2 regions of the Streptomyces showdoensis genome follow, and region 2 is predicted to be linked to the other one. Evidence: predicted binding sites of a transcription regulator. Region 2 holds the regulator's gene; the other holds the start of a gene.
What was found. Region 2 encodes HspR, which represses chaperone genes until heat shock. Its sites were predicted from a motif close to TTGAGNNNNNNNNNCTCAA; they were not measured.
Positions count from the first base shown of each region.

Region 1: lon (endopeptidase La) is a predicted target of HspR. The motif match lies at 7,663-7,681, and genes of this name have one in related genera.

Region 1 is NZ_BAAAXG010000026.1:181,760-190,708, forward strand. It holds gene ABD981_RS13355 (sensor histidine kinase) at 1-636, opposite strand, end outside; gene ABD981_RS13360 (protein phosphatase 2C domain-containing protein) at 1,022-1,804, shown strand; gene ABD981_RS13365 (MarR family winged helix-turn-helix transcriptional regulator) at 1,809-2,291, opposite strand; gene ABD981_RS13370 (lysozyme) at 2,517-3,362, shown strand; gene ABD981_RS13375 (lytic polysaccharide monooxygenase auxiliary activity family 9 protein) at 3,584-4,471, shown strand; gene ABD981_RS13380 (DUF4240 domain-containing protein) at 4,543-5,124, opposite strand; gene lon (endopeptidase La) at 5,214-7,640, opposite strand; gene ABD981_RS13390 (GNAT family N-acetyltransferase) at 7,771-8,406, shown strand; gene ABD981_RS13395 (hypothetical protein) at 8,452-8,934, shown strand.
Region 2 is NZ_BAAAXG010000026.1:1,855,004-1,863,952, reverse strand. It holds gene clpB (ATP-dependent chaperone ClpB) at 1-1,747, opposite strand, end outside; gene ABD981_RS21490 (pyridoxamine 5'-phosphate oxidase family protein) at 1,875-2,279, shown strand; gene ABD981_RS21485 (Rieske (2Fe-2S) protein) at 2,472-2,792, opposite strand; gene ABD981_RS21480 (hypothetical protein) at 2,789-2,992, opposite strand; gene ABD981_RS21475 (helix-turn-helix transcriptional regulator) at 3,120-4,136, shown strand; gene ABD981_RS21470 (heat shock protein transcriptional repressor HspR) at 4,173-4,619, opposite strand; partial or broken gene dnaJ (molecular chaperone DnaJ) at 4,624-5,809, opposite strand; gene grpE (nucleotide exchange factor GrpE) at 5,840-6,490, opposite strand; gene dnaK (molecular chaperone DnaK) at 6,490-8,334, opposite strand; gene ABD981_RS21450 (sugar transferase) at 8,561-8,949, shown strand, end outside.

The sequences.
Region 1 (8,949 bases), 1.7 Mb from region 2:
GGTGGCGCGGCCGAGGGCGGCGGGGGCCCGGACGGCCTCGGCGGCGCGCGCGGGGGTGCCCTCGGCGAGCCGGTCGGCGAGGGCCTGGAGCTTGGCGATGACCTCGGTGTACGCCCGGTGCGCGTCGAGCGCGGAGCCCTTGCCGGTGAGGGCGGTGCGGCGGATCGCGGGCAGTCCGGCGAGCTCGCGGCGGAGGTCCTCGGGGGCGGCCGGGCGGATCTCGTCGATCTGGCGGTCGACCCGGGTGGACCGGGCGCTGGTGACCTGGCGCTTGGAGGCGCTGTCGCCGCCCTGCTCGTCGCGTCCCGCGGCGATGTACGCGACGACCTCGTCGCGCTCGTCGGAGAGGGAGTGGGCGAGGGTGACGGCCTGGCGGTCGAGTTCGGCGAGCGCGACCAGGCCGACGGTGTCGTCGAGGTCGCCGGAGGCGGCGAGGATCGCGGGGGCGCCGGCGGCGAGGACGGTGACGCCGACCAGGGCGACACCGGCGACGAGACGGCCGCGGACCCGCTTGGGGCGGCCGGCGGGGGCCTGGGGGGCGCTGTCGGCGCCGTGCGCGGGCAGGCCGGGGTGCTGCGGGTCACCGGGGGTCTGGCTCCGCGCGCCGTTGTTGCTCCGAGGCCGCTTCTTCTGCACCGGTGCTCGCATTCTTGATCGTCCGCCCATGAAGCAGAGGTGACGACCGGTCACATGTAAGAGCCCCCACCCCTGGTGTGTGTCTTCCGACCATTTCAGCGGTTCTGGTCAGGGGACTCGCATCGGCCGCTCCGCCACCCGAACGAGTGAACAACACTCATGAGTTGGCAAACAACTCCTCCCGGTGGCCGCCGGGGCGCCGGGCTTACCCCCGGTTGGATCTTCCGCGCGGGCTTTGGCAGGATGCCCGCCCGCAGCTCCCCGGAGCTTGCGGTTCCGGGCTCCGGGGCCCGTCACGGTCCTTTGGTACAGGCCTGATTCGGCCGTCTGGAGGCGCTGTGAAGGAGTGATGCAGGCCGGGCCCGCCCGGGGCAGACTGGGGATCATGCGCACCGAAGCGGTCACCCTGCCCGGCAGCCCCGAACGCCCCAATGAGGACTGGGCGGCCGCAGCCCTGCCCGCCTCGGGGGCGGGCGGCACGGTCGTGGTCCTCGACGGGGTGACGCCCCCGGCGGGCGACGACGGTTGTGTGCACACGGTGCCCTGGTTCACCGCCCGACTCGGCGGCGCTTTGACGGAACTGTCCGCTTCGCGCCCCGATCTGACGCTGTCCGAGATCCTCGCCCTCGCAATCCGGCGCACCGCGGACGCCCACCGGAACACCTGTGACCTTTCTCACGTGCGGACTCCGCAGGCGACGGTGGCCATGGCGCGCTGGGACGGGGCGACGGTGGAGCACCTCGTCCTGTCGGACGCGGCCCTGCTCCTCCAGGCCGCCGACGGGTCGGTACGCGCGGTGCTCGACGACCGGCTGGACCACGTCCCGGAGGAGGTGCTGCGCTCCCTGGAGGCGACCGACCGGCTGCGCAACCGGGAGGGCGGCTTCTTCACCGCCGCCGCCGATCCGGCCGTGGCCGCGCGGGCGGTGACGGGCACGACGCCCCGCGCGCGGGTGCGGGCCCTGGCGGCGCTCACGGACGGGGCGACCCGCTGGGTGCAGCTGTTCGGGGAGGGCGACTGGGCGGACTGCTTCGGGGTGCTCGCGAAGGAGGGGGCGCACGGCCTGCTCCAGCGGGTCCGGGCGCTGGAGGGCGCCGACGCGGAGGCGGGCGGGGTGCACCGCTGGAAGCTGCACGACGACGCGACGGCGGTGTACGCGGAGCTGTAGGGGGTCACCCCTCCGATCGCACGTTGAAGTGGTGCAGCAGCCGGGCCAGTTCGGCGACCTCGGAACGGTCCCAGTCGGCCAGCTTGCGGACGTACCGTTCGCGCCGCGCGTCCCGCACCCGCCGGAAGCGGCCCTGGCCCTCGTCCGTCAGCCGGACCAGCGAGGCGCGGCCGTCGGCGGGGTCGGGGTCGCGGGCGACCAGCCCGAGCTGTTCGAGGGCGCGCAGCTGACGGCTCATCGTGGCCTTGCCGACGCCGAAGTAGCCGGCCAGATCGGTGGCGCGCTGCGGCCCCGCGTCGTCGAGCCGCACGAAGAGGCCGTAGGCGGCGGGCTCCAGTTCGGGGTGCACTTCGCGGGCCATCTCGCCGGACTGGGCCCGGGCGCGGCGCAGGAAGACCGCCAGTTCGCGCTCCAGGGCGAGGAACTCCTGGTCCACACCACTCCCGCCCTTGGGTGCGGATTCACTCCCCGTACCGCTTCCGTGCACGTCAGCACCCCTCACGCGCTTTCCGCTCGCTGAAAGTTATTTCCGGCCGCGGCCATCGCCGCAGCTCCTCCAGTATTTCGCAGGCGTAGACCAACGGCAGCAGTCGGCCCCTCTTCCGCCGGGCGGGTCTACGTGCGTAGCGTCTCACCCAAGCGCCATCGCTGACATGTCCACTACAGGACAGGTGGACATCGCTCCCCCCACCGAGCCTTTCGGAGGCACGCAATGCGTGTGCACAGATCCGGGACGTCCCCGGCCGGCGCCGCCCTCGCGGCCCTGGCCCTCCTCCTCCCCCTCGCCCTCGGCGCCCTCGCCACCCCCGCCGCCGCCCAGGACCCGGGCGGCGCCCGGCAGACACCCGCCCGCGGCTCCGCGTACATGGGCATGGGCGTGGCCGCGCACGACGGCCGGGGCGCCGAGCCCGCCGGCCTCGCGGTCCAGGCCGTCCAGACCGAGGGCGTGGACGTGTCCAGCCACAACGGCAACGTGGCCTGGTCGACCCTGTGGAACAGCGGGGTGAAGTGGGCCTACGTGAAGGCGACGGAGGGCACGTACTACAAGAACACCTCGTTCACCCAGCAGTACAACGGCTCGTACAACGTGGGCATGATCCGCGGCACGTACCACTTCGCGACGCCCGACACGACGTCGGGCGCGGCCCAGGCCGACTACTTCGTGAACAACGGCGGCGGCTGGTCCGGGGACGGCAGGACGCTGCCGGGCGCGCTGGACATCGAGTGGAACCCGTACGGCGCGACCTGCTACGGCAAGACGCAGGCCGGGATGGTCGCCTGGATCAAGGACTTCCTCGACCGGTACAAGTACCGCACCGGCCGGGACGCGGTGATCTACACGGCGACGAGCTGGTGGACCCAGTGCACCGGCAACTACGGCGGCTTCGCCTCGACCAACCCGCTGTGGATCGCGCGGTACGCCGCGGAGGTCGGCACCCTGCCGGCCGGCTGGGGCTACTACACGATGTGGCAGTACACCTCGTCCGGCCCCACGGTCGGCGACCACAACCACTTCAACGGGGACTACTCGCGGGTGCAGGCGCTCGCGAACGGCTGACCGGTGCGGCGCGGCGGGCCTCCCGGGTGTGCGGCGGCGCACCCGGGAGGCCCGCCCCCTTCGTGCGCACACCCCCGCGTCCCGGCTTTCTCGGACGCACCCCTTGCCCATTGGTATGGACCAATGCGACCCTCGGGGAGCCGCGGGCGAGCCGCAACTCGCCCGCACCGTGCGCACGTTGCTCGTCCCGTACTCCCCCACGCACGAGAGAGAGCTCCGCCATGCCCCGCATCACGACCTCCCGCTCCCGCCGCGCCGCCGCCGCGACCGCACTGACCGCCGCCGTGCTCGTCCCCCTCACGCCCGGCGCCGCGAGCGCCCACGGTGCCGTGTTCAACCCGGTCAGCAGGATCGCCGCCTGTTACGCCGAGGGCCCCGAGGCCCCCAAGTCGCAGGTGTGCAAGGACCTCGTCGCCGACTCCGGCACCCAGCCGCTCTACGACTGGAACGAGGTCAACATCGCCAACGCCGACGGGCAGCACAAGGCGCTGATCCCGGACGGCAAGCTCTGCTCGGCCAACCGCGCGAAGTACCGCGCCCTGGACTGGGCCCGCACCGACTGGCCGGCCACCGCCGTCGCCCCCGGCGCCTTCGGCTTCAAGATCCGTGCCACGGCGGCGCACTCCGGCACGATGACGATGTACATCACCAAGCCGGCCTTCGACCCCACCCAGCCGCTGAAGTGGTCCGACCTCGACACCACCCCGGTCGCCGTCTACAACACCACCCGCACGGCCACCGACGGCTACTACGCCTTCAACGGCACCCTCCCCGCGCGCTCCGGCCGCCACATCGTCTACATGGTGTGGCAGCGCAACGACAGCCCCGAGGCCTTCTACAGCTGCTCGGACGTCACCTTCGGCACCGGTGGCGCCGCCGCCGTCGCCGCGAAGGCCGAGGTCCCGACCGAGGCCGAGCTCGCCGCGGGCGCCCAGCTCTCCACCGTGAGCCACAAGGGCCACGGCGGCGACGAGCAGCCCCCCGCCCTCTCCGCCGAGACCGCCGAGACCCCCGCCTCGCCGCTTCCGCTCGCCCTCGCGGGCGCCGGCGCGCTCGCCGCCTTCGGCGCGGGCAGCATCCTGCTGGCGCGGCGCCGCAACGAGTCCTGAGCACCGCCCCCGGAGGTCCCGCCCGGCGCGCCGCCGCACCGCTCCCGGCCGGCGTGCGCGCCGGGCGGGAGCTACCCCCGCCCGGCCCGGGCCGGGAAGAGGGCGGCGAGCCGGGGCATCCCCGCCTCGTCCAGGGGCTCCTCCCGCGGCGGCGCCTCCGGGTCCGGGGCCTCCTCGCCCTGGGCGGCGTCGAGCGCGTCGAAGAAGGCCTCCCCCTCGTCGGCCACCCCCGTCAGGTCCTCGTAGGCGTCCGCCGCCACGTAGTCCAGCGCCTCCAGGTCGGGCCACTCCTCCGCCTCGCACCAGGAATCCCGGCTCCGCCCCGCGAGCCGGAGCACCTCGGGCACCCCGGCCAGTCCGTCGGGCGACACGAGGGCCTCCTCGAACACCTCGCGCCCCAGACCCACCAGCCACAGCCGGAAGTAGTGGAAGCCGTCGTCGGAGCACCGGCCGCCCAGGATCCGCTCGGCCGCCGACCACAGGTCGGCCCGGTAGGACCGGTCGCAGGCCGCCTCCAGCTCCACCTGGAACGCCACGCACTCCTGCGCCGGCCCCCGCGCCAGCTCCCCCCGCAGCCACTGCAGCCGGTCGTCCCGCGACCCCGGCCGGTGCCGCAGCTCCCCCATCAGCGCCCAGAAGGCCTTCTCGTCCATGCCCGCCGCATCGCAGCCGCCACTGACAACGCCGGTGGGGCGCCCTCCCCTTGGGAGTGCGCCCCACCGGCGTACCGCGGGTCCGGGCGTCAGGCCGCCGCGCCCACCGCGACCTGGGCCGGGGCGAGGGCGATCTCCAGGACCTGCCGGACGTCCGTCACCGGGTGGACCTCCAGCTTCTCCAGGATCTCGGCCGGGACGTCGTCCAGGTCGGCCTCGTTCCGCTTGGGGATCACGACCGTCGTGATGCCCGCCCGGTGCGCGGCGAGGAGCTTCTGCTTCAGGCCGCCGATCGGGAGCACCCGGCCGGTCAGGGACACCTCGCCGGTCATCGCGACGTCCGTGCGGACCAGCCGGCCCGACAGGAGCGAGGCGAGGGCGGTGGTCATCGTGATGCCCGCGCTCGGACCGTCCTTCGGGACCGCGCCCGCCGGGAAGTGGATGTGCACGCCGCGGTCCTTGAGACCGGTGACGGGCAGCTCCAGCTCCGCGCCGTGCGAGCGGAGGAAGGAGAGCGCGATCTGCGCGGACTCCTTCATCACGTCGCCCAGCTGGCCGGTGAGGGTGAGCCCGGCCGCGCCCGTCTCCGGGTCGGCGAGCGAGGCCTCGACGAAGAGCACGTCGCCGCCCGCGCCGGTCACGGCGAGACCGGTCGCGACCCCGGGCACCGAGGTCCGGCGCTCGGCCGGGTCCTGGGCCGACTCGGGCACGTGGTGCGGGCGCCCGATGAGGCCGCGCAGCTCGTCCGGGCCGACGGTGAACGGCAGCTCCCGGTCGCCCAGTTCGTGCTGGGCGGCCACCTTGCGCAGCAGCCGCGCGATGGACCGCTCCAGGGTGCGGACGCCCGCCTCCCGGGTGTACTCGCCGGCGAGCCTGCGCAGCGCCGCCTCCTCCAGCACGACCTCGCCCGGCTCCAGGCCGGCCTTCTCCAGCTGCCGGGGCAGCAGGTGGTCGCGGGCGATGACGACCTTCTCGTCCTCGGTGTAGCCGTCGAGCCGGACGAGCTCCATGCGGTCGAGCAGCGCCTCGGGGATGGCTTCGAGGACGTTGGCGGTGGCCAGGAACACCACGTCCGACAGGTCGAGTTCGACCTCCAGGTAGTGGTCCCGGAAGGTGTGGTTCTGCGCGGGGTCGAGGACTTCGAGGAGGGCCGCCGCCGGGTCGCCCCGGTAGTCGGATCCGACCTTGTCGATCTCGTCGAGCAGGACCACCGGGTTCATGGACCCGGCCTCCTTGATGGCGCGGACCACCCGGCCTGGCAGGGCGCCCACGTACGTGCGCCGGTGGCCGCGGATCTCGGCCTCGTCGCGCACGCCGCCGAGGGCGACCCGCACGAACGTGCGCCCCATCGCGTGGGCGACGGACTCGCCGAGCGAGGTCTTGCCGACGCCGGGCGGCCCGACGAGCGCGAGCACGGCACCGCCGCGTCGCCCGCCGACCACGCCGAGCCCGCGCTCGGCGCGCCGCTTGCGCACCGCCAGGTACTCGGTGATCCGCTCCTTCACGTCCTCCAGGCCGGCGTGCTCGGCGTCGAGGACGGCCTTGGCGCCCTGGATGTCGTACGCGTCCTCCGTCCGCTCGTTCCACGGCAGTTCGAGGACCGTGTCGAGCCAGGTCCTGATCCAGGAACCCTCGGGCGACTGGTCGCTGGAGCGCTCCAGCTTCTCGACCTCCTTGAGGGCGGCCTCCCGCACCTTCTCCGGCAGCTCGGCGGCCTCCACGCGCGCCCGGTAGTCGTCGGACTCGTCGGCCCCGTTCCCGTTCCCGGCGGTCTCGCCGTTGAGCTCGCGCAGCTCCTTGCGCACGGCTTCGAGCTGGCGGCGCAGCAGGAACTCGCGCTGCTGCCTGTCGACGCCCTCCTGGACGTCCTTGGCGATGGTCTCGGCGACGTCCTGCTCGGCCAGGTGCTCGCGCAGCTGCGCGGTGGCCAGCTTCAGGCGGGCGACCGGGTCGGCGGTCTCCAGGAGCGCGACCTTCTGCTCGACGGTGAGGAAGGGCGAGTAGCCGGAGTTGTCGGCGAGGGCGCCGACGCCGTCGATCTGCTGGACGCGGTCGACGACCTGCCAGGCGCCGCGCTTCTTGAGCCAGCTGGTGGCCAGCGCCTTGTACTCCTTGACCAGTTCGGTCACGGAGCCGGGCAGCGGATCGGGCAGGGTCTCCTCGACGGCGGTTCCCTCGACCCACAGGGCCCCGCCGGGCCCGGTCGTGCCGGCGCCGATGCGGACCCGGCCGCGGCCGCGGATGAGCGCGCCGGGGTCGCCGTCGGACAGCCGCCCGACCTGCTCGACCGTGCCGAGCACACCGGTCCCGGCGTAGGTGCCGTCCACCCGGGGCACGAGCAGCACCCGCGGCTTGCCCGTGCCACCGCGTGCGGCGGCCTGGGCGGCCTCGACGGCGGCCCGGACGTCGTTGTCGGACAGGTCCAGCGGCACCACCATTCCGGGCAGCACGACCTCGTCGTCGAGCGGCAGCACAGGCAGAGTGAGCGGCACGGACGCCATGGACTCAGAAGCCATGATCTCCCCTTCGGCAGTCAAGTTGAGCTATGTGGACTCAATGCACGTGAGCCGAGGAATGTTCCCCGCCGCGCGTTCGCTCTGAGCGATCACCCCCGCACGCTCTCTGCGCAGCGGCTGTAATACCCCCATGAACACTGCATCCATTACTTCTGCCTGGGTGGCCGGCTGGACCGTCTCCCGCGGCACCCCGCCCGCCGTCGTCGAACCCTGGGGCTACCGGATCCACGTGGGCCTCCCCCGGCACCCCTTCCGGCACGTGCTGCCACACCCGGACGCGGCCTCCGTGGGCAGGCTGTGCGCCGCGATCACCGAGCCGTACGCGTGGCTCAAGGTGATGGCGACGCCCGAGGAGGTGGCGCCGTGGATCACGGAGGGCTGGACGATCCCCGACGACCCGGGGTTCATGATGACCAAGAAGCTGGACCCGGCGGCCCGCCCCGCGCCCCCGGACGGCTACGCCCGGACGACGGAGACCGACGAGGGCGTGATCCGGGTCCGGATCCTCGCCCCGGACGGCACCCTCGCCGCCCGCGGGCAGATCGCGCCGACCGGGGAGACGGCCGTCGCCGACCAGATCGAGACGGACCCCGCCCACCGCCGCCGCGGCCTCGGCGCCAACGTCATGCGCACCCTGGAGGCGGCGGCCGCGCAGGCGGGCGCGGAGACCGGCGTCCTGGCGGCGACCACCGACGGGATGGCCCTGTACGACTCGCTCGACTGGTACTACCGGGGGCCGCTGACCGGCATCGTGCGCGCGGCTTGAGCCGTTCCGGCTGCACGGCACCGGGAGAGGGGGCATGCTCGCTGCATGCAGAGCGGAAAGAGGTACGGGGCCGCGGCCCTGCTGGCCGCGGTGGTGACCGTGACGGGCTGCGGCCAGGCCCCCGCGACCCCCGCCGACGCCCCGGCGACCGCGTCACCGACCGCCGGCACCCGGGAGCCCGCCCCCCAGGAGGTCCTGGTCGAGGTGGTGGTCAACGGCGGCTTCGCCGGCGTCTCGAACAAGCTGGTCGTGCACTACGACGGCACGTACACCACCCGCACCGGAACCGAGGCCCCGAAGAGCGGGCGGATGACCCCCGCCGAGGTCGCCGAGCTGCGCGCCGCGCTGGAGGACCCGGCCTACGCGAAGGTCCCGGCCCGGCCGAGCGGGAGCCCGATCGCCGACGGGTTCACGTACGCCGTCACGCACGCCCACCGGCTGGTGATCGCGGGCGACGGCGAACGCCCGCCGGCCCTGGACCGCGTCTTCAAGGCCCTCCCCGAGGGCGGCCCGCCGACGGGGCGCTAGGCCGCGCCTTTCGGC
Region 2 (8,949 bases):
CCCGGACGGCCTCGCTCTGGCCGATCAGGCGGCGGCCGAGCTCGTCCTCCATGCGCAGCAGCTTCTGCGTCTCGCCCTCCAGCAGGCGGCCGGCCGGGATGCCGGTCCAGGCGCCGACGACGTCGGCGATGTCGTCGGGGCCGACCTCCTCCTTGACCATGGTGTCCTTGGCGGCCTCGCGCTCGGCCTCGGTGGCCTCGGCCAGCTCGCGCTCCAGGGTCGGGATCTCCCCGTAGAGCAGCTTGGAGGCGGAGTCGAAGTCGCCGTCGCGCTGGGCGCGCTCGGCCAGGCCGCGGAGCTCGTCGAGCCGCTCCTTCAGCTCGCCGACGCGGTTGAGGGACTGCTTCTCCTTCTCCCAGCGGGCGGTGAGCCCGCGCAGCTCCTCCTCGCGGTCGGCGAGGTCGCGGCGCAGCTTCTCCAGGCGCTGGAGGCTGGCCTCGTCGGTCTCCTTGGAGAGGGCGAGCTCCTCCATCCGGAGCCGGTCGACGGAGCGCTGGAGCTCGTCGATCTCGACGGGCGAGGAGTCGATCTCCATGCGGAGCCGGCTGGCGGCCTCGTCGACGAGGTCGATGGCCTTGTCGGGCAGGAAGCGGGAGGTGATGTACCGGTCGGAGAGGGTCGCGGCGGCCACCAGCGCGGAGTCGTTGATCTGCACCTTGTGGTGGGCCTCGTAGCGTCCCTTGAGGCCGCGCAGGATGGCGACGGTGTCCTCGACGCTCGGCTCGGCGACCAGGACCTGCTGGAAGCGGCGCTCCAGGGCGGGGTCCTTCTCGATCCGCTCGCGGTACTCGTCGAGGGTGGTGGCGCCGACCATGCGCAGTTCGCCGCGGGCCAGCATCGGCTTCAGCATGTTGCCGGCGTCCATGGCGGAGTCGCCGCCGGCGCCCGCGCCGACGACGGTGTGCAGCTCGTCGATGAAGGTGATGATCTGGCCGTCGCTCTCCTTGATCTCGGAGAGGACGGTCTTCAGCCGCTCCTCGAACTCGCCGCGGTACTTCGCGCCGGCGACCATCGCGCCGAGGTCGAGCGAGACCAGCCGCTTGCCGCGCAGCGACTCGGGCACGTCGCCCTTCACGATCCGCTGGGCCAGGCCCTCGACGACGGCGGTCTTGCCGACGCCGGGCTCGCCGATGAGGACGGGGTTGTTCTTGGTGCGGCGGGAGAGGACCTGCACCACGCGCCGGATCTCGTGGTCGCGGCCGATGACCGGGTCCAGCCTCCCCTCGCGGGCGGCGGCGGTGAAGTCGGTGCCGAACTTCTCCAGGGCCTTGTACGAGCCCTCCGGGTCGGCGGTGGTCACCCGGCGGGCGCCCCGGCTCTTCTCGAAGGCGTCCTGGAGCCGGGCGGCGGTGGCGCCCTGCCCGTCGAGGACCTCGCCGGCCCGGCCGCCCTTGGCGGCGACGCCGATGAGCAGGTGCTCGGTGGAGACGAAGTCGTCGCCCAGCTTCTTCGCGCGCTCGGCGGCGTCGGCGATCACCGCGAGGAGCTCGCGGCTGGGCTGCGGGGGCGCGACCGTGGACCCGGTGACGCTGGGCAGGGCGGCGAGCAGCCGCTCCGCGCCGGAGCGCACGGCGGCCTGGTCGGCCTCGACCGCGGCGAGCAGGTCCGTGAGGTTCTCGTTGTCCGTGCCTGCCAGCAGGGCCAGCAGCACATGTGCGGGGGTGAGGTCGGCGTGCCCCTGGGACACGGCGCGGCTGCTCGCCGCGTTCAGCGCGTCCCGGCTCCTGTTGGTCAGTTCGGCGTCCACGTGCGGTGTCTCCTCCTGCGAGCTCTGTGTTCCTTGCCTGACGGTGTTGCCTCATCCAACATACACAAAGTTGAGCCTATTCCGCTCAAGGTATCGGCAAGGGTCTCCGCGGAGGTAGTTTCCGGGCATGGCGACTGACCCGAGGAACCCCGGCGACTCGTATCTCAGCTTCTGGCGCGAGTACCACATGTGCACCCTGACCACCCCCCGGCCGAACGGCACCCCGCACGTGGTGGCGGTGGGCGTCACGTACGACCCGGAGAACGGGCTGGCGCGGGTGATCACCAACAAGCACAGCCGCAAGGTCGCGAACGTCCTGGCGGCGGGCCCGGAGGGCGCGAAGGTGGCGGTCTGCCAGGTCGACAAGGGGCGCTGGGCCACCCTGGAGGGCGTCGCCGTGATCCGCACCGAGGCGGACGTGGTCGCGGACGCGGTGGACCGCTACGCGGAGCGCTACGGCCGGGTCCCGGCCCCGAACCCGGACCGGGTCGTCATCGAGATCGCGCTGACCCGCGCGATGGGCCGGGCCTGAGGCGCGGCCGGGGCGGGCGAGGCGCGCCCGGCACCCGGCACACCCGGCACCCGGCACCCGGCACCCGGCACCCGGCACCCGGCACCCGGCACCCGGCCGGAGATGCACAACGGCGCCATCGCGTTTCAGGTCCGCGATGGCGCCGCTGTGTGGGGGAAGTACCTGAGCGATCTACAACGACGGGGGAATCGCTCAGGCACTGCGGGGGGTGGCGGTGATGGTCTCGGGTTCGACCAGCTGGTGGTCCCGCTGGTCGAGGTTGACGAAGATCATGCCGTACCGGATGGCACAGCGGACGGGCTGCGGGGCGCCTCGGGGCCGACGCAGGCACCGGTAGGCACGGACGTCCTCGTCCTGCTCCCGGGCCACGACGATCGGTTCTCCGAAGAGGGTGACCATCAGCGAGTCGCCACGGTGGGGGATGGCCGTGACGAGATCGACGAAGTGCCACCCGGACCGGTAGGCCGAAGCCATCTCCCGCCGGAAGGTCCGGTCGTCCGGGGGCACGGTCATGCGTCCGCGTCCGCCGGGCTGGAGTCCCACACGGGGTCGAGCTGGCCGGCCGGGGCGAAGTCCCAGACGGGGTCGATCGGTGCCGCGACGACCTTGGCGGGCGTGCTGTCCCACACCGGGTCGCTGACGGCCAGCGCTCCTACTGCCGCCGCCCCAATGAAGACGGAAGCAAGTATCGAGCGAAGCAGTTTCGTGGACATGAGCGGCTTCGACCTCACTTGATGGTTTCCTCTCCCCCGCGTACAAGACGATGGCTCAGTCTTTGCGCTGGCACCACTGGGGCAATGCATCATGTTCCTGAAATACAGGATCCTGGGGGGTGTGCATATGCCGCAGAAACCGACAGACCCGACACATCCTCACGGGCATGTCGACCTCTGTGCAGCCGGAACGGACTTGTACGCAAGTGCGTTGCGGATCGGACGAATAACCAGGAGTGAGGCAGAAGCCGCACCCTGCCTCATGGATCTCGACCTGTTGCATCCGGATCCGGACGATCCGTCCTGGCTGCGACCCGTCCCCCCCTCCGCGGCGCTCGCCCGGCTCGTCCAGCCCCTGGAGCGCGAGATCCAGGACCGCCGGGCCATGGCCATGGGCCTGTCCAGCACGTTCGAGCCGTTCATGGCGATCAGCGCCCAGGACCCCTCGACCACCCACGCCATCACCGTGCTCGAAGGCATCCACCGCATCGACGCCGTCCTCGGCCGGGCCACCGCCGAGTGCTCCCAGGAGCTCCTCACCGTCCAGCCCGGCGGCGGACGCAGCGAACACACCCTCAGCACCGCGCTCAACCGCGTCCAGCCGCTCCTCGACCGCGGCGTGCGGGTGCGCACCCTCTACCAGCACACCGTCCGCCACAGCCCCGGCATGCAGGTCTACCTCGAACGGGCCGGCATGGACCGGCTCCAGGTCCGCACCCTGGAGGAGAGCATCGAGCGGCTCATCATCATCGACCGCTCCGTCGCCCTCATCCCGGCCCGCCAGGACCGCCAGGTCGCCCTGGAACTGCGCCACCCCGGCCTCGTGGAGTACCTGGCGACCGTCTTCGAGCAGTCCTGGGCCCGCGCCACCCCCTTCGGCGAGCAGGTCCCGGGCGCCCAGCGCAGGGACGGCATCAGCGGCGTCCAGCACTCCATCGCCAAGCTCCTCGTCGAGGGCCACGTCGACGAGGCCATCGCCCGCCGCCTCGGCATGAACGTGCGCACCTGCCGCGCCCACATCGCCAAACTCGCCGCCACCCTCGGCAGCGGAAGCCGCGCCCAGCTCGGCTTCCTCATCGCCCAGTCCGGCATGCTCGACGAGGCCCCCTCCGCCGATGGGGAGGGGGCCTCGGGAGCGCTCTGAGGGCGCCGGGAAAAGGCCGCGGAGGGCTGCGAGGGGCTACTCGCCGCGCTTGTGGCCCGGGCGCCAGACGACCAGGGCACTGGCCTGCTGGACGTCCGTGTACGGCACCAGGTCGCGCCGGTACGAGGCGTGGACCTGGGCCTCGCGCTGGCGCATCGCCGCCGCCGCGCCCTCGACCGCGGTCGACAGCTCGGCGATCCGGCTCTGCAGCGCCGCGACCTGGTTCTCCAGTTCGATGATGCGCTTGATGCCGGCCAGGTTGATGCCCTCGTCCTGCGACAGCTGCTGCACCTGGCGGAGCAGCTCGATGTCGCGGGCCGAGTAGCGGCGCCCACGGCCCGCGGTGCGGTCCGGGGACACCAGGCCCAGGCGGTCGTACTGACGCAGGGTCTGCGGGTGCAGGCCGGAGAGCTGGGCCGCCACCGAAATGACGTACACCGGCGTCTCGTCGGTCAGCTGGTACGGGTTGCGGCGGCGGTCCATGTCCTCAAGCTCCCTTCGCGGCCTGGAACAGCTCTGCCCTGGGGTCCTCGTCCGCGGTGGCCTCGCGGTAGGTCTCCAAGGCCTCGCGGGCCTTGTCGTCCAGGTCCTTCGGCACCGCGATCTCCACGGTCACGAGGAGGTCGCCGCGCGTGCCGTCCTTGCGGACGGCGCCCTTGCCACGGGCCCGCATGGTGCGCCCGTTGGGCGTGCCGGCGGGCAGCTTCAGGGTGACCGGGGGGGCCGCCCAGCGTCGGCACCCTGACCTCGCCGCCGAGCGCCGCCTCGTCGAAGCTGACGGGCACCGTGACGGTGAGGTTGTCGTCCCTGCGGCCGAACACCGGGTGGGCGTCGACGTGCACGACGACGTACAGGTCGCCGTTCTGCCCGCCGCGCTCGCCCGGGGCGCCCTTGCCGCGCAGCCGGATCTTCTGGCTGTCGCTCACGCCCGCCGGGATGCGGACCTGCATGGTCCGCGAGGACTTGGCCCGGCCGCTGCCCTTGCAGACCTCGCAGGGGTTCTCCGCGATCAGGCCGCGCCCCTTGCAGTCCACGCACGGGTCGGTCAGCGAGAAGCCGCCGCCGCTGCCCCGCGAGACCTGCCCGGTGCCGACGCAGGTCGGGCACACCCGGGGGGTGCCGTTCTTGTCGCCGGTGCCCGAACACGCCTTGCACGGCTGCTGGCTGGACATCCGCAGCGGCACGGTCGCGCCCTCGATGGCCTCGGTGAAGCTGAGCGTCACCTCGGACTCGATGTCCTGCCCGCGGCGCGGCTGCGTGCGGGTGCCCGCACCGCCGGCGCCCCGGTTGAACAGACCGCCGAAGACGTCCCCGAGACCGCCGCCGCCCCCGAAGCCACCGGCTCCGCCGGGGCCCTGGGCACCGCCGAAGAGGTCGCCCAGGTCGAAGTTGAACGAGCCGCCCGCCCCGCCGGGGCCGGCGCGGAAGCCGCCGTTGCCGAACAGGGCGCGGGCCTCGTCGTACTCCTTGCGCTTCTTGGGGTCGCCGAGGACGTCGTTCGCCTCGGAGATCTCCTTGAAGCGCTCCTCCGCCTTGGCGTCGCCCTTGTTGGCGTCCGGGTGGTTCTCGCGGGCGAGCTTCCGGTACGCCTTCTTGATCTCGGCGTCGGTGGCGTCCTTGGGGACGCCGAGAACCTTGTAGTAGTCCTTCTCGACGAAGTCCTTCGTACTCATCGACGTCCCTCCTTCCGGACGGTCACTGCGTCACCCCTCTTCGGGGGCACCGCTCTCCTCGTCGGCCTTCTTCTCGTCCTTGCCGGCCGGGGCCGCGCCCGGCTGGGGCTCGGCGACGGCCACGCGGGCGGGCCTGATGGTCCGCTCGCCGATCCGGTACCCCGGCTGCAGGATCGCCACGCAGGTCGTCTCGGTGACGTCCGGCGCGTACGAGTGCATCAGGGCCTCGTGGATCGTCGGGTCGAAGGGCTCGCCCTCCTTGCCGAACTGCTGCAGGCCCATCTTGGCGGCGACGGTCTCCAGCGACTCGGCGACCGACTTGAAGCCGCCGAGCAGCTCGCCGTGGTCCCGGGCCCGGCCGATGTCGTCGAGCACCGGGAGCAGCTCGGTCAGGAGGCTCGCCACGGCGATCTCCTTGACCGTCACCCGGTCCCGCTCCACGCGGCGGCGGTAGTTCTGGTACTCGGCCTGCAGGCGCTGGAGGTCCGCCGTGCGCTCGGTGAGCGCCGTACGGGACTGGTCCAGCTGTGCCAGCAGGGCCACATCACTCGCGTCCCCGGCCGGGGCCGCCCCCTCCGCCTTGTCGGCGGGGGCGGCGGCAGCGGCGGTCTCGGGCTCCTCGGGCGTGCCGTCGGCGGGGACTTCGGGCTTCTCCTCGAAGCCCGGGGTCTCCTCCGACATCAGGCAGCGCCGCCCTTCGGCTTCTCGTCGTCGACGATCTCGGCGTCGACGACGTCGTCGTCGGCCTTGGCCTGCTGGGCACCCTCGGCGCCGGCGGCACCCTGGGCGGCCTGGGCGTCGGCGTACATCGCCTGGCCGAGCTTCTGGGAGACGGCCGCGACCTTCTCGGTGGCGGTGCGGATCTCCGCGGTGTCCTCGCCCTTGAGCTTCTCCTTCAGCTCGGCGACGGCGGTCTCGACCTCGGTCTTGACCTCACCGGGGACCTTGTCCTCGTTGTCCTTGAGGAACTTCTCGGTCTGGTAGACGAGCTGCTCGCCCTGGTTGCGGGTCTCGGCGGCCTCGCGGCGGCGGTGGTCCTCCTCCGCGTACTGCTCGGCCTCCTCGCGCATCCGGTTGACCTCGTCCTTCGGCAGCGAGGAGCCGCCGGTGACGGTCATCTTCTGCTCCTTGCCCGTGCCCAGGTCCTTCGCGGTCACGTGCATGATGCCGTTGGCGTCGATGTCGAAGGCGACCTCGATCTGCGGGACGCCGCGCGGGGCCGGCGGGAGACCGGTCAGCTCGAACATGCCGAGCTTCTTGTTGTACGCCGCGATCTCGCGCTCGCCCTGGTAGACCTGGATCTGCACGGACGGCTGGTTGTCCTCGGCCGTCGTGAAGATCTCGGACCGCTTGGTCGGGATCGTGGTGTTGCGCTCGATGAGCTTGGTCATGATGCCGCCCTTGGTCTCGATGCCGAGGGACAGCGGGGTCACGTCGAGGAGCAGGACGTCCTTGACCTCGCCCTTGAGGACACCGGCCTGCAGGACGGCGCCGATGGCGACGACCTCGTCCGGGTTCACGCCCTTGTTGGCCTCGTTGCCGCCGGTCAGCTCCTTGACGAGCTCCGCGACGGCCGGCATGCGGGTCGAGCCGCCGACGAGGACCACGTGGTCGATCTCGGACAGCGCGATGCCGGCGTCCTTGATGACGTTGTGGAACGGGGTCTTGCAGCGGTCCAGGAGGTCCGCGGTCAGCTGCTGGAACTGGGCGCGGGTGAGCTTCTCGTCCAGGTGCAGCGGGCCCTCGGCGGAGGCCGTGATGTAGGGCAGGTTGATCGTGGTCTCCGTGGAGGAGGAGAGCTCGATCTTGGCCTTCTCGGCGGCCTCGCGCAGACGCTGGAGGGCCATCTTGTCCTTGGACAGGTCCACGCCGTGGCCGTTGGCGAACTGCTTCACCAGGTAGTCGACGACGCGCTGGTCCCAGTCGTCACCACCGAGGTGGTTGTCACCGTTGGTGGCCTTCACCTCGACGACGCCGTCGCCGATCTCCAGGAGGGACACGTCGAAGGTGCCGCCACCGAGGTCGAAGACGAGGATCGTCTGGTCGTCCTTGTCGAGGCCGTAGGCCAGGGCGGCCGCGGTCGGCTCGTTCACGATGCGCAGGACGTTGAGGCCCGCGATCTCACCGGCCTCCTTGGTGGCCTGGCGCTCCGAGTCGTTGAAGTACGCGGGGACGGTGATGACCGCGTCGGTCACCTTCTCGCCCAGGTACGCCTCGGCGTCGCGCTTCAGCTTCTGCAGGATGAACGCCGACATCTGCTGCGGGTTGAAGTTCTTCCCGTCCAGCTCGATCTTCCAGTCGGTGCCCATGTGGCGCTTCACGGACCGGATGGTCCGGTCGACGTTGGTGACCGCCTGACGCTTGGCGACCTCGCCGACGAGCACCTCGCCGTTCTTGGCGAAGGCGACGACGGACGGCGTGGTCCTGGCGCCTTCGGCGTTGGTGATGACGGTGGGCTCGCCGCCTTCGAGAACGCTGACGACGGAGTTAGTGGTGCCCAGGTCGATGCCGACCGCACGTGCCATTTCGATTCCTCCAGCTGACTGACTTGAGTGGAACTGACTCAAGGATGCACGAGGACCCGATCCGAGTCAACAGACCTGAGTGGGGTCGACTCAACTCTTCGCCCTCTACATCGCTCAAAGACCCCACTCGAAGGGTCTCAGAGGGCGCGTCATTCCCCGATAAGCACGGGTGGGCCGTGAGAGAGTCCGGACATATCCCATGATTCTCGCCGGAAGGTGTGAGTGCATGACGGCGAAACGCGCGGTCGACGTGGCGGGCGGGCTGACCCTGCTGGCCGTCCTCTCCCCGCTGATCGCCCTCGTCGCCCTCTCCGTCGCCCTCGGGACCAGCAGCACGCGCGGAGTGCTGCGCCGCCGCCCGGTCGCGGGCCGGGGCGGCCGGACCTTCACGATGCTGACCTTCCGCACGAAGAGCCCGCTGGCCACGCTGCCCCTGCTGCTGCACGTCGTACGGGGCGAGATGTCCCTGGTGGGACCGTGCCCGCTGACGCCCGGACACCGGGAGTCCACCGGGGACGGGCGGCGCCGGCTCTCCGTACGCCCGGGGATGACGGGGCTGTGGCAGATCAGCGGGCGCTCGGAGCTGCCCTGGGAGGAGCGCGAGCTGCTCGACCT